3 regions of the Streptomyces sp. NPDC014894 genome follow, and region 1 is predicted to be linked to each of the others. Evidence: riboswitches for the same ligand, from Rfam matches in the RefSeq annotation. Region 1 holds a riboswitch; each other region holds the start of a gene.
What was found. A riboswitch is a leader RNA that binds a small molecule or an ion and turns the genes downstream of it on or off. The one in region 1 is predicted to bind thiamine pyrophosphate.
Positions count from the first base shown of each region.

Region 1 (4,731 bases):
CTCGCGCTCGGCGGCGCCGCGATGGTCGTCGCCGGGTATCTGCGCGGCGCGGAGGGCGCCTGGGTGGCCATGGCGCTCACCGCTCTCGCGGTGCTGGTGTGGCGGATGACCGATCCCCCCGAGGGCTATCTCAGGGATGTCACCGCCGGGGTCTTCGCCGCGTTCTACGTGCCGTTCCTGGCCACGTTCGTGGTGCTGATGCTGGCGGCGGACGACGGATCGTGGCGGGTCTTCACCTTCCTGGCGCTCACCGTGGTCAGCGACACCGGCGCGTACGCGGTGGGCTGGCGCTTCGGCAGGCGCAAGCTCGCCCCGCGCATCAGCCCCGGAAAGACCCGCGAGGGACTCTTCGGGGCGATCGGCTTCGCGATGGCTGCGGGCGCGCTCTTCATGGAGTTCCTGATCGACGGCGGACACTGGTGGCAGGGCCTGCTGCTGGGGCTCGCGGTCGCGGCCAGCGCCACCCTCGGCGATCTGGGCGAGTCCATGATCAAGCGCGACCTCGGGATCAAGGACATGGGCACGCTGCTCCCCGGACACGGGGGCATCATGGACCGGCTGGACTCGCTGCTGCCCACCGCTCCGGTGGTCTGGCTGCTGTTGGTGATCTTTGTAGGCAGCGGCTGACCTGCTGTTTCTCTATGAGGGGCTCGTTATCCACAGGGGTGGCGAGCCCCTTGTCGTATCTCTGCGACACTGGAGAGACCATGCCCAAGCCCGGAGAATTGACCTTTGTCGCGCCCCGCGGAGCCAAGAAGCCCCCGCGGCACCTCGCCGACCTCACGCCCGCCGAGCGCAAGGACGCCGTCGCCGCGATCGGCGAGAAGCCGTTCCGCGCCAAGCAGCTCTCACAGCACTACTTCGCGCGGTACGCCCACGACCCGGCCCAGTGGACCGACATCCCGGCCGCCGCGCGGGAGAAGCTGGCCTCCGAGCTGCTTCCCGATCTGATGTCCGTCCTGCGCCATGTCTCGTGCGACGACGACACCACCCGTAAGACGCTGTGGCGGCTGCACGACGGCACCCTCGTCGAGTCCGTGCTGATGCGCTACCCGGACCGGGTCACCATGTGCATCTCCTCGCAGGCCGGCTGCGGGATGAACTGCCCCTTCTGCGCCACCGGACAGGCGGGCCTGGACCGCAATCTGTCCACCGCCGAGATCGTCCACCAGATCGTGGACGGCATGCGCGCCCTGCGCGACGGAGAGGTCCCCGGCGGCCCCGCGCGCCTGTCGAACATCGTCTTCATGGGCATGGGCGAGCCCCTCGCCAACTACAAGCGGGTCGTGGGCGCCATCCGCCGCCTCACCGACCCCGAGCCCGACGGGCTCGGCCTCTCCCAGCGCGGGATCACCGTCTCGACGGTCGGCCTGGTCCCCGCCATGCTGCGCTTCGCCGACGAGGGCTTCAAATGCCGTCTCGCCGTCTCGCTGCACGCCCCGGACGACGAGCTGCGCGACACCCTCGTCCCGGTGAACACCCGCTGGAAGGTCCGCGAGGTCCTGGACGCCGCGTGGGAGTACGCGGAGAAGTCCGGCCGCCGGGTCTCCATCGAGTACGCCCTGATCCGCGACATCAATGACCAGGCCTGGCGCGGCGATCTGCTCGGCCGTCTCCTCAAGGGCAAGCGGGTCCATGTGAATCTGATCCCGCTCAATCCCACGCCCGGGTCCAAGTGGACCGCCTCCCGCCCGGAGGACGAGAAGGCGTTCGTCGAGGCCATCGCCGCCCATGGAGTGCCCGTCACCGTGCGTGACACCCGGGGGCAGGAGATCGACGGGGCGTGCGGCCAGCTCGCCGCCGCCGAGCGCTGAGCCGGATCCCCGCGACGGCGCGACCGGGGCCGGCGGCCTCGGTCCGCGCCCGCCCGGGGGCTGCCGCCCCCGGCGGCCGACCTTGTACCCTGGGGCTCGAACATCCACATGGATGACATCTTCATATTTTTTCCGACAGGGGAGCGCCACAGCGCTGAGAGTGCGGTACCCACAGACCGCAGACCCTCTGAACCTCGCCCAGGTCATTCTGGGTAGGAAGTTCGGTCGTTACTCAAGCTGTTGCGCCCTGCCCGGATTCTCCTTCGAGGACCGGGCGGGGCCGCGTCTCTTCCTGGTCACTCCAGGAGGAATCTCAGTGAGAACCAAGAAGATCACCGTCACCGCGATCGCCGCGGCGCTGGGCGTCACCGCGCTCGCGGCCTGCGGCGGCGGCTCGTCCGACCAGGACTCCGGCACCGGCGGCGCCGGGTCCAAGACCGTGACGCTCGTCAGCCACTCCTCCTTCGCGGCCTCCGACTCCGTGCTGAAGCGGTTCACCGAGGAGACCGGCTACAAGGTCAAGGTCCTCAAGAGCGACGACGCGGGCGCCGCGCTCAACAAGGAGATCCTCACCAAGGGCTCCCCGCAGGGCGACGTCTTCTTCGGCGTCGACAACACCCTGCTCTCCCGCGCCCTCGACAACGGCCTCTTCACCCCGTACGAGGCCAAGGGCCTGGACCAGGTGGTCCCCGAGGTCCAGCTCGACGCGGACAAGCACCGGGTGACGCCGGTGGACACCGGCGACGTCTGCGTCAACTACGACAAGAAGTACTTCGAGGACAAGAAGCTCGCGCCCCCGCAGACCTTCGACGATCTGATCAAGCCCGAGTACAAGAACCTCCTCGTGGTGGAGAACGCCGCCACCTCCTCGCCCGGCCTCGGCTTCCTCCTCGGCACCGTCGCGCGCTACGGCGACGACTCCGGCTCCGGCTGGCAGGACTACTGGAAGAAGCTCAAGGACAACGGCGTGACCGTGGTCGACGGCTGGGACCAGGCCTACAACGAGGAGTTCTCCGGCTCGGCCGGCGGCAAGAAGGCCAAGGCCGACCGGCCCCTGGTCGTCTCCTACGCCTCCAGCCCGCCCGTCGAGGTCCTCTACTCCGACCCGAAGCCGACCGAGGCCCCCACCGGGGTCGCCACCGGCACCTGCTTCCGCCAGATCGAGTTCGCCGGACTGCTGACCGGCGCGAAGAACGAGGCGGGCGGCAAGGCCCTGCTGGACTTCATGGTCTCCAAGACCTTCCAGGAGGACATGCCGCTGAACATGTTCGTCAACCCGGTCGTGAAGGGGGCGAAGCTGCCCGAGCTGTTCACCGAGTTCGGCGCGGTGGTCGACAAGCCGCTGACCGTCGCCCCCGACAAGATCGCCGAGAACCGTGAGCAGTGGGTTCGGTCGTGGTCCTCGCTCGTCGTGAAGTGACCGGGCCCGACAGCGGGCCCGGGGTACGGACCCCGTCGCCGGGTGGGGTCCAGGCCCCGCCCGGCGACGGAGCCCCGCCGGGCGAGGGAGCCCGGACCCGGGCCCCGGCCCCGGCCCGGTTCCGCGCCCGGTTCCGCGCGAACGCCGTGCGGTTCGGTTTGATGGCCGTACCGCTCGCGTTCTTCGCCGTCTTCTTCGCCCACCCCGTCGCCGCCATCGTCGGCCGGGGCCTCCGGGACGGCGGGACCTGGCAGTTCGACCGGATCGCCGAGGTGCTGGGCCGCGCCGACCTCCAGCGCGTCCTCTGGTTCACCACCTGGCAGGCGCTCGCCTCCACCGCGCTCACCCTGCTGATCGCGCTCCCCGGCGCCTATGTCTTCGCCCGCTACGACTTCCCCGGCAAACGGCTGCTCCGGGCAGCGGTCACCGTGCCCTTCGTCCTGCCCACCGTCGTCGTCGGCAGCGCCTTCCTGGCGCTGCTGGGCCGCGGCGGACTCCTGGACGAGATCTGGGGCGTCCGCCTCGACACCAGCGTCTGGGCCATCCTCCTCGCCCATGTCTTCTTCAACTACGCCGTCGTCGTACGGACCGTCGGCGGACTCTGGGCCCAGCTCGACCCCCGCCAGGAGGAGGCCGCCCGGGTCCTGGGCGCCGGCCGGCTCACGGCCTGGCGGCAGATCACCCTCCCGGCGCTCGCCCCCGCCGTGGCCGCCGCCGCCCTGATGGTCTTCCTCTTCACCTTCACCTCCTTCGGCGTCGTCCAGATCCTCGGCGGCCCCACCTTCGCCACCCTGGAGGTGGAGATCTACCGGCAGACCGCGCAACTGCTCGACCTGCGGACCGCCGCCGTGCTGACCCTGGTGCAGTTCGCCGCCGTCGGAGCCGTGCTCGCCGTCCACGCCCGGACCGTACGGCGACGCGAGACCGCGCTGAAACTGGTCGACCCCGCCCACACCTCGCGGCACCCCCGGGGCCCGGCGCAGCGCGCCCTGCTCGGCGCGGTGCTCGCCACGATCGCGCTCCTGCTGCTCACCCCCCTCGGCGTGCTGGTGGAACGCTCCTTCGACACCCCCGGCGGCTACGGCCTCGACTACTACCGGGCTCTCACCGTGCTCGACGACAGCGGCGGCGCGTTCCTCGTACCGCCGATCGAGGCCGTGACGAACTCCCTGCGGTACGCGCTGGTCGCCGCCGCCATCGCGGTGGTCGTCGGCGGACTCGCCGCCGCCGCGCTCACCCGCCGGGCCGGCCGGCTGGCACGCGGCTTCGACGCGCTGCTGATGCTGCCGCTCGGGGTCTCCGCGGTCACGGTCGGCTTCGGATTCCTCATCACCCTCGACAAGCCGCCGCTGGATCTGCGGGCCTCCTGGATCCTGGTGCCGCTCGCCCAGGCCCTGGTCGGCGTCCCCTTCGTCGTCAGGATCATGCTCCCCGTGCTGCGCGCCGTGGACGGACGGCTGCGGGAGGCCGCGGCCGTGCTGGGCGCCTCACCGCTGC
Region 1 is NZ_JBIBWD010000001.1:427,901-432,631, forward strand. It holds gene ACF089_RS01850 (phosphatidate cytidylyltransferase) at 1-627, shown strand, start outside; gene rlmN (23S rRNA (adenine(2503)-C(2))-methyltransferase RlmN) at 708-1,814, shown strand; TPP riboswitch at 1,942-2,051, shown strand; gene ACF089_RS01860 (thiamine ABC transporter substrate binding subunit) at 2,131-3,234, shown strand; gene ACF089_RS01865 (ABC transporter permease) at 3,396-4,731, shown strand, end outside.

Region 2 (4,731 bases), on a different contig from region 1:
CCATCGGCTTATCCGTAGCAGTCTCTCCTCCGTCCCAGCCCCGTGGTCCGGCCGTGTCCGGACCGCCCGGCGCGGCGGAGCATCGGGGGATGCACATGAAAAGCGCTCCGCACCTGCTGCACGAGGACCGCGCCGAGTACGAGCGGATCCTCGACGAGGCACTGCGCAACGCCCACGACCGTCCGGATCTCGCCGCCGTGGGACGGCGACTGAACCCCACACAACTGCGCACCATGGCCCTGAACGCCACGTCCCTGATCGCCGGGGCGGCCGCGGCCGAGTACGAGCACTACACCGCGATCCGCGAGGAGACCCGCTCCCCCTCGTCCCCGGCCGCCCCGCGCGCCGCCGCGACCTCCGAAGGCGGTACGCCCGGAAGCGGTACGGCGGAGAGCGGTACGGCCGACGGCGGTACGGCGGAGAGCGGCGCCGGGCTCACGGCCGTGATCACCGTGCTCGCGCCGGTCCTCGCCGGTACGGCGGCGCTGATCTTCCTCCTCGTCGGCCATCTGCTGAAAGCGCTCGATCCCGCTCCCTCCATCGCCACGCCCCTGGTCACCGCGGGCTGGTTCTTCGCGGCGGCGACGGCGGCCGCCATCCTCTTCGCCGCGGCGGCCCTGCTGCGCACCGCCCTGGGCAACGCCGCGACGGAGGTCCCCGCCGAGGAGCCGGCCGAGGGATTCCCCGACGAGGTGGACCGCGCCAAGGATGCCTGGCTCCACGCCCTGCTGGAGCGGGGCATTCTGCCGTTCCTGCGGGCGGCACTGTCGGATCCCGACGCGGATCCGACGTCCCCGGACCCGCCGGGTGCTCCGGAGGGTCCCGGGCCGGACCCGGCCGGGGGCGCGCCGCCCGACCGGGGAGCCGCCTTCACCAGCCCCGACTTCGGGGGCCCGCGGCCCGGCCCGGAGCGATGACCGCCGGCCGGGCCCGGCGTCCCGCCCACGGCTCCGCGGGCCCCGGGGCCGCCGGCCCGTCCACCGCTCCGGGGCCACAGGGCCCCGGTGAACGGACCGCCCGCCCGTTCACCCGGGTCACAGCACCCGGCGACACGGGCCCGGGCAGCCGCCCGGCTCGGGGCGGGCGCCCCGGCCGGTCTCACTCGGCGATCGGCAGATACACCCGGTTGCCCGCGGCGGCGAACTCCGCGGACTTCTCGCTCATCCCGTCCTCGATCTCCTGCTGCGACTGGCCGTGCTTCCTCCTGATGTCCTGGGAGATCTTCATGCTGCAGAACTTCGGACCGCACATCGAGCAGAAGTGGGCGGTCTTCGCCGGCTCGGCCGGCAGCGTCTCGTCGTGGAACTCCCGTGCCGTGTCCGGGTCGAGGGCCAGATTGAACTGGTCCTCCCACCGGAACTCGAACCGCGCGTCGGACAGCGCGTCGTCCCATTCCTGCGCCCCGGGGTGCCCCTTGGCGAGATCGGCCGCGTGCGCGGAGATCTTGTAGGTGATGACGCCGGTCTTCACATCGTCGCGGTTGGGCAGGCCCAGGTGCTCCTTGGGCGTGACATAGCAGAGCATCGCGGTGCCCCACCAGGCGATCATCGCCGCCCCGATGCCGGAGGTGATGTGGTCATACGCGGGGGCCACGTCCGTGGTGAGCGGGCCGAGCGTATAGAAGGGGGCCTCCTCGCAGATCTCCTGCTGGAGGTCGATGTTCTCCTTGATCTTGTGCATCGGGACGTGACCGGGGCCTTCGATCATCGTCTGTACCTGAAAACGCTTGGCGATCCGGTTGAGTTCCCCGAGCGTCTCCAACTCCGCGAACTGCGCCTCGTCGTTGGCGTCCGCTATCGACCCGGGCCGCAGACCGTCGCCGAGCGAGTAGGTGACGTCGTACGCGGCGAGGATCTCGCACAGCTCCTCGAAGTTCTCGTAGAGGAACGACTCCTTGTGGTGCGCGAGACACCACGCGGCCATGATCGACCCGCCGCGCGAGACGATGCCGGTCTTGCGGCGCGCGGTCAGCGGGACGTACCGCAGCAGCACCCCCGCGTGGACCGTCATGTAGTCGACGCCCTGCTCGGCCTGCTCGATCACGGTGTCCTTGTAGACCTCCCAGGTCAGCTCCTCGGCCCGGCCGTCGACCTTCTCCAGCGCCTGGTAGAGCGGGACGGTCCCGATCGGCACGGGGGAGTTGCGCAGCACCCACTCGCGGGTGGTGTGGATATTGCGCCCGGTCGACAGGTCCATGACCGTGTCCGCGCCCCAGCGCGTCGCCCAGGTCATCTTCTCCACCTCCTCCTCGATGGAGGAGGTGACCGCGGAGTTGCCGATGTTGGCGTTGACCTTGACCAGGAACTTCTTGCCGATGATCATCGGCTCGATCTCCGGGTGGTTCACATTGGCGGGCAGTACGGCCCGGCCCGCCGCGATCTCCTCGCGCACCACCTCGGGGGAGACGTTCTCCCGGATGGCCACGTACTCCATCTCCGGGGTGATCTCGCCCCGGCGCGCGTACGCGAGCTGGGTCACCGCCCGGCCCTCGCGGCCCCGGCGGGGCAGGCGCGGGCGGCCGGGGAAGACCGCGTCGAGGTTCTTGAGGCCGCCGCGCGGCGAGGTGTGCTTGACGCCGTCGTCCTCCGGGCGGACCGGACGGCCCGCGTACTCCTCGGTGTCGCCCCGGCCGATGATCCAGTTCTCCCGCAGCGGCGACAGCCCCCGCCGTACATCGGTCTCGACGGCGGGATCGGTGTAAGGGCCGGACGTGTCGTACAGCGTCACATCCGTGCCATTGGTGAGGTGCACCTGACGGACTGGCACCCGGAGATCGGGGCGGGAGCCCTCGACATATCCCTTGTGCCAGCCCGGCTTGCGCTCGCCGTCCCCGGCGGTCCGGTCGACGGCAGGCGTGCGTGCATCCTGAACGGTCATGAGACCTACTCCCTACGCCGGCATTACCCGGTAACAGGTTCGGCGGTCGACGCAGCGGTTCCCGCGGCCCGTCACCGGCGTCGGCCGGTCGGCTCGTACGGAGATCAGCGCCCTCTCAGCCCGGTGCTCCGAGCTCCCGCGTGTGCAAAGGTGGCACCACGCTAGCGTCCTTTCTGGCGTGCTGAACAGAGGCCCTCCTCCGTTCTTGCGATGATCGGTCGGTGACCTCTTCGCCGCCCGACCCCCAGCAGGATCCCGATCCCCGACCGGATCCCGGTCCGCACCGGCCCCCGCCGGGCCCGCCGCCGGAGCCGCCGAGGCCGTATCCGTCCGAGCCGGCCGGGCATGCTCACGGTCACTCGCACAGCCACAGCCACGGCCCGGCAGCGCCCGTCTCCCGGCATCTGCGCCGGGTCATCGCGGCGGTGCTGATCCCCTTCGCCACCGCCGTGGTGGTGGGGCTCGTGGTGCTCTGGCCCGGCTCGGCGCCCGGCCACGAGCGCACCGGTGTGGGCTTCGACCGGCAGACCGAGGAGGCGATGGTCACCCGGGTCGTCCAGGTCGACTGCAAGGAGGTGAACGCCGGTCAGGTGCCGCCGACCGGGGACACCTCCACCCCCCAGGGCCGGGAGGCGGTCAACTCGGCCAAGGGAACCTGTGGCAAGGCCGAGATCAAGGTCACCACCGGGAAGAACCAGGGCCGCACCTTCACCGAGATCGTCCAGCCCGAGGCGTCACGGCAGTTGAAGCAGGGGCAGGAGGTGGTGGTGGCGTACGCGCCGGACGCTCCCCGCGAACTCCAGTACGCGGTGATCGATGTGGACCGTACGCTTCCGATGGCCCTGCTGGCCGGCGTCTTCGCGCTCGCGGTGGTGCTGGTGGGACGGATGCGCGGGTTGATGGCGCTGATCGCGCTGGCCGCGTCGTTCGCCGTGCTGACCCTCTTCATCCTGCCCGCGATCCTCCAGGGCTCCAATCCGCTGATCGTCGCGGTGGTCGGGGCGAGCGCCATCATGCTGATCGCGCTCTACACCTGCCACGGACTGACCGCGCGCACCTCGGTGGCGGTCCTGGGCACCCTGATCTCGCTGATACTGATCGGGCTGCTGGGGTCGGTCTTCATCGGGTGGGCGAGTCTGTCCGGCAACACGGACGACAACACCGGTCTGATCCACGGCCTCTATCCGAACATCGACATGAGCGGACTGCTGCTGGCTGGTGTGATCATCGGTTCGCTCGGTGTGCTGGACGATGTGACGGTGACCCAGACCTCGGCGGTGTGGGAGCTGCGCCAGGCCAATCCGGACATGGGGCCGAGAGCGCTGTACCGCGCGGGCATCAGAATCGGCCGGGACCATATCGCCTCGGTGGTCAACACCCTTGTCCTGGCCTACGCGGGCGCCGCGCTGCCGCTGCTTCTGCTGTTCTCGATCGCGCAGAGCGCGGTGGGGACGGTCGCCAACAGCGAGGTGGTGGCGGCGGAGATCGTACGGACCCTCATCGGGTCGATCGGTCTGGTCGCCTCAGTGCCGGTGACGACGGCGCTCGCGGCGCTGGTCGTCTCCGCCGACCGGCCCCAGAGTTCGCCCGTGGGCGGCGGCGCCGGCTCCGCGGTCTTCGCACGGGCCGCCGCCCCGGCGACGGCCGCCCCGGTCGTCGCGGAGAGCGCGGGGGCGCGGCGCGGCGGTCTGCCGGGGCTGGGCGGCGGCAAGGGACGGCGGCGGAAGAAGTAGCGCCGAGGACCGGCTCTCGTTCCCGCCAGGAGCAGCGCCGAGGACCGGCCCCGTTCTCCTCAGGAGCAGCGCCGAGGATCAGTCCGCGTTCCCCCGGAGCCGGCGCCGAGGATCAGCCCGC
Region 2 is NZ_JBIBWD010000007.1:59,760-64,490, forward strand. It holds gene ACF089_RS18110 (hypothetical protein) at 90-917, shown strand; gene thiC (phosphomethylpyrimidine synthase ThiC) at 1,099-2,877, opposite strand; TPP riboswitch at 2,870-3,027, opposite strand; gene ACF089_RS18120 (YibE/F family protein) at 3,099-4,610, shown strand; gene ACF089_RS18125 (SsgA family sporulation/cell division regulator) at 4,723-4,731, opposite strand, start outside.
Region 2: another riboswitch for thiamine pyrophosphate. It lies ahead of thiC (phosphomethylpyrimidine synthase ThiC); the one in region 1 lies ahead of ACF089_RS01860 (thiamine ABC transporter substrate binding subunit).

Region 3 (4,731 bases), on a different contig from region 1:
GCCGGTGCAGAAGTAGTCCACGCCGGGCTCGACGGCGGCCGCCGCGGCCTCGGCCCCGGAGTGGGTGGAGCGGCCGATCAGCGGCCCCTCGCCGAGGATCGCGCGGGCGGCCGGCACCGGGAGGTCGCCCTGCCCGAGATGGAGCACATCGGCCCCGGCGGCGTGGGCGACGTCCGCGCGGTCGTTCACCGCGAGGAGGACGCCGTGCCGCCGGCAGGCGTCGGCGACGATCCGCAGCCGCTCCAGCTCCTCGGCGGCCTCCATGCCCTTGTCGCGGAGCTGCACGATGTCGACTCCGGCGGGCAGGACGGCGTCGAGGAAGTCGGCGAGGTCGCCCTGCCGGCGGCGGGCGTCCGTGCAGAGATAGAGCCGGGCGTCGGCGAGCGACGGGCGCGGCGTGGGCATGGCGGAGTCCCCCCGGGGTGGTCGGCGGGATGCGGGCGGGAGCGCGCCGCGCGGGGCGGCGGCTCCCGCCCGCACACCGCTCGGGCGTGCGGCATCACGGCGGACGGCCGTGGTGTCGTCCGGGCGTCCTCGGTCGGACGCCCGGGCTGGGGCCCAGGCCCTCAGACGGCGAGGGCCTGGGCCCGGCGCTTCACTTCCGTGCCGCGGTTCTCGCCGAGCGCCTGCGCGGGGGTGCCCGGCAGGCTCGGGTCGGGAGTGAAGAGCCACTCCAGCATTTCCTCGTCGGCGAAGCCGTCGTCCTTCAGGAGCGTCAGGGTCCCCGCGAGGCCCTTGACCACCTTGTCGCCGTCGATGAAGGCGGCGGGCACCTGAAGCGCCCGGTTCTCCCCGCGGCGCACGGCGATCAGCTGGCCCTCCTTGACCAGCTGGCGCACGCGTGTCACCTCGACACCGAGGAGTTCCGCGATGTCGGGGAGGGTGAGCCAGGCAGGTACGAGAGCATCGATCTTTGCGTCAATCTCGGTCACGGGACAAGCCTGCCATCTGGGACTGACAGCCGGTAGCCGGGCCCCGCCGGGATCTGCGGACGCCACGCCGAAGCCCTGGCATCGTACCTGGTCAGAGGCGTTTCTCCGGCATTCGTCCGGTTCAGCCGGACGCGGCCTTCAGAGGTACGGCCGGGTCGGCGGCCCGCCCGGGGTCGAGCCGGGCGCCCGAGAGGATGAGCTTGCGCCCCTGGGCCAGGTCCCGGGGGCGGTCGACGGCGAGCACCGCCACGAGGGCCCCCTCGCGCAGCCACAGGACCGTCCAGGCCGGCTCCTCGGGCCGGCCCCGCCAGACGGTGGTGTCGGCGTCCGCGTGGTCGCCCGCGTACTGCACGAACCGGCCGAACTGCTCGGACCAGAAGTAGGGCACCGGGTCGTAGCGCGGCGGCTCGCCGCCGTCCCCGGCGAGCACCCCGGCCGCGACGGTGCGGGGGCCCTGGACGGCGTTGTCCCAGTGGTGGACGAGGAGCCGCCGGCCGTAGCGCGCGGACGGGAAGGAGGCGCAGTCGCCGACGGCGTACACATCGGGCAGCGAGGTGCGCAGTCGCTCGTCGGCGGTGATCGCGCCGTCCGGGCCGGTGGCGATTCCGGAGCCCGCGAGCCAGCCGGTGGCGGGCCGGGCGCCGATGCCGACGACCACGGCTCCCGCCGGGAGCCGGCGGACCGCGCCCGGGTCGCCGGCCGGGCCCGGGCCCGTCTCGACGAGGACCGCGCCGGGCTCGACGCCGGTGACCCGCGCACCGGTGATCAGCTCGATGCCCCGCTCGGCGTACCAGCCGGCCATGGGGGCGGTGACCTCGGCGGGGAGCGCGCCGGCGAGGGGCCGGTCGGCCGCCTCCACCACGGTGACCGCGCAGCCGGCCGCCCGCGCGGCGGTGGCGAACTCCGCGCCGATCCAGCCCGCGCCGACCACCACGATGTCGTGGCGCTCGGCGAGGACGGGCCGCAGCCGGGCGGCGTCGTCGAGAGTGCGCAGCAGATGGACGCCGGGGACGGCGTCGGCGCCGGGCAGCCGGAGGGGTTCCGCGCCGGTGGCGATGACGAGGACGTCGTACGGAACGGGTCCGGCCTCGGTGTCCAGTTCATGGTCCCCGGCGCGCAGGCCGGTCACCGCGCAGCCGAGCCGCAGACCGACGCCGAGGGTCTCGAAGTCCACGTCGAAGGCCGATCCCTCGGACGCGCCGAGGAGGACCGCCTTGGAGAGCGGCGGTCTGTCGTAGGGCTGGTGGGGCTCGGCCCCGATCAGGGTGACGGGGCCGGTGAAGCCCTGTTCCCGCAGGGCGACGGCGGTCTGCACCCCGGCCATGCCCGCGCCGACGACGACCACGCTCCGGCCCTGCTGCTGCTCACTCCGCTGCTCGTTCACGCGTCAACCCTACGCAACTGACATATCGTCAGACACCGGTCCGTCGCCCGCGCCCCGGGACGGCTCCTCCACCACGCTGACCCCGCTGCCCTCCCGGGACTCCCACTCCCAGGTCTCCTCCAGCCGCACCCGGCCGTCGGGGAGGTCGAGCACGGTCGAGACGCAGTGGCCGGAGGAGGTCGTTCCGTCGGTGGTGAGCTGTACGTAGCGGAAGTCGAGCCGGTCGCCCTCGCGGGTGCCCACCAGATGGCCTCGGACCACGTCACCGCCCTCGTACTCGGCCCAGATCCGGCCCTCGCTCTCGTGGTAGCGGAAGCGGGTGCCGGTGCCCACCTGGCCGGGCGCCTGGTCCGCGACCGGTGCGAGGAGAAGCCCGTCGAGCGACCTTGCCATTGCCGTGTCTCCCTCACGCCGAAGTCCGACCGGCTCCCGCCGCGTCTTTCTGCGGACCGAGCCCTGGGGTTAGGGTGGCCACCGTAAAGCACTCGCGGGAGCCCGGACGCACCGGGCTGAGAGGGAGGCTGGACGGCCTCCGACCGTACGAACCTGATCCGGGTCATGCCGGCGAAGGGAGGAGCTGACCGCCCATGTCGTCCGTCCCCGGCACACGGAGCGCGGAGAACCCACCGGCCCTCGACGCGGAGCGCCCACCGGCCCTCGGCGCACGGAGCCCCCGGCAGACCGGGCAGACCGGCGCGCGGAGCGCGGAGCACCCGCCGCAGGACGTCCTCGTCATCGGGGGCGGAATCATCGGACTGGTCACGGCCTGGCGGGCCGCGCAGCGCGGGCTGCGGGTCGCGGTCGTCGATCCGCAGCCGGGCGGCGGGGCCGCGCAGGTCGCCGCCGGGATGCTGGCCGCCGTCACCGAACTGCACTACGGCGAGGAGACGCTGCTCGCCCTCAATCTCGAATCCGCCCGCCGCTACCCCGCGTTCGCCGCCGAACTGGCGGAGGCGTCCGGCCAGGACATCGGCCACCGCGCCTGCGGGACCCTCGCCGTCGCCCTCGACGCCGACGACCGCGCCCATCTGCGGGAGCTGCACGCCCTGCATCTGCGGTCCGGGCTGGAGTCGCAGTGGCTCAGCGGCCGCGAGTGCCGCCGGCTGGAGCCGATGCTCGCGCCGGGCGTACGCGGCGGTCTGCGCGTGGACGGCGACCATCAGGTCGATCCCCGGCGGCTGGCGTCGGCCCTGGTCATCGCCTGCGAGCGGGCCGGGGTGCGCTTCCGTCGCGCCTGGGCCGAGCGGCTGTCGGTGGCCGGCGACCGGGCCGTCGGGGCCGTGCTGGACGACGGGACGGAGGCGGCCGCCGAGCAGGTGGTGCTCGCCGGGGGCAGTCTGAGCGGACGCCTCGGCGGTGTGCCGCCCCGGGTGCTGCCTCCGGTGCGCCCGGTGAAGGGCCAGGTGGTGCGGCTGACCGTGCCCGCCTCGCACGCCCCGTTCCTCTCCCGGACGGTGCGGGCCATGGTCCGCGGCAGCCATGTCTATCTCGTGCCCCGGCGCAGCGGCGAACTCGTGGTCGGCGCGACCAGCGAGGAGATGGGCTGGGACACCACCGTCACCGCCGGCGGGGTGTACGAGCTGCTGCGCGACGCCCATGAGCTGGTGCCGGGCATCACCGAGCTGCCGCTGACCGAGACGCGCGCCGGGCTGCGCCCCTGCTCCCCCGACAACGCGCCGCTGCTCGGCCCGACCGATCTGCCGGGGCTGCTGCTGGCCACCGGGCACCACCGCAACGGGGTGCTGCTGGCCCCGCTCACCGGCGATGTGATGGCGACGGCGCTGACCTGCGGCGTCCTTCCGGAGGAAGCCGGTCCTTTCACCCCCCGCCGCTTCTCTTCCCTCTCTCAGGAGCAGCCCGTATGAGCCCTGTGCCCGTAGCCGTCTCCGTCAACGGGGAACGGCGTGAACTCGGTCCGGGAACCACCCTGGACACCCTGGTCGCGGAGCTGACCGGCGCGCGGACCGGGGTCGCCGCGGCCGTCAACGAGACGGTCGTCCCGCGCAGCCGCTGGTCCCGCACCCCGCTCGGCGACGGCGACCGGGTGGAAGTCCTCACCGCGGTCCAGGGAGGCTGAGCGGAATGTCCGACGACCGGTTCGTCATCGCCGACACCGCCTTCGACTCCCGGCTGATCATGGGCACCGGCGGCGCGCCCAGCCTTCAGCTGCTGGAGCGGTCCCTGATCGCGAGCGGCACCGCGCTCACCACCGTCGCCATGCGCCGGGTCGACCCGACCGTTCGAGGCTCGGTGCTGTCGGTCCTGGAGCGGCTCGGGATCCGGGTGCTGCCCAACACCGCGGGGTGTTTCACCGCGGGCGAGGCCGTGCTGACCGCCCGGCTCGCGCGCGAGGCGCTGGGCACCGACTGGGTCAAGCTGGAGGTCGTCGCCGACGAGCGGACCCTGCTGCCGGAT
Region 3 is NZ_JBIBWD010000005.1:256,516-261,246, reverse strand. It holds gene thiE (thiamine phosphate synthase) at 1-405, opposite strand, end outside; gene ACF089_RS14810 (Rv2175c family DNA-binding protein) at 567-932, opposite strand; gene ACF089_RS14805 (NAD(P)/FAD-dependent oxidoreductase) at 1,054-2,256, opposite strand; gene ACF089_RS14800 (hypothetical protein) at 2,326-2,709, opposite strand; TPP riboswitch at 2,794-2,907, shown strand; gene thiO (glycine oxidase ThiO) at 2,904-4,181, shown strand; gene thiS (sulfur carrier protein ThiS) at 4,178-4,393, shown strand; gene ACF089_RS14785 (thiazole synthase) at 4,399-4,731, shown strand, end outside.
Region 3: another riboswitch for thiamine pyrophosphate. It lies ahead of thiO (glycine oxidase ThiO); the one in region 1 lies ahead of ACF089_RS01860 (thiamine ABC transporter substrate binding subunit).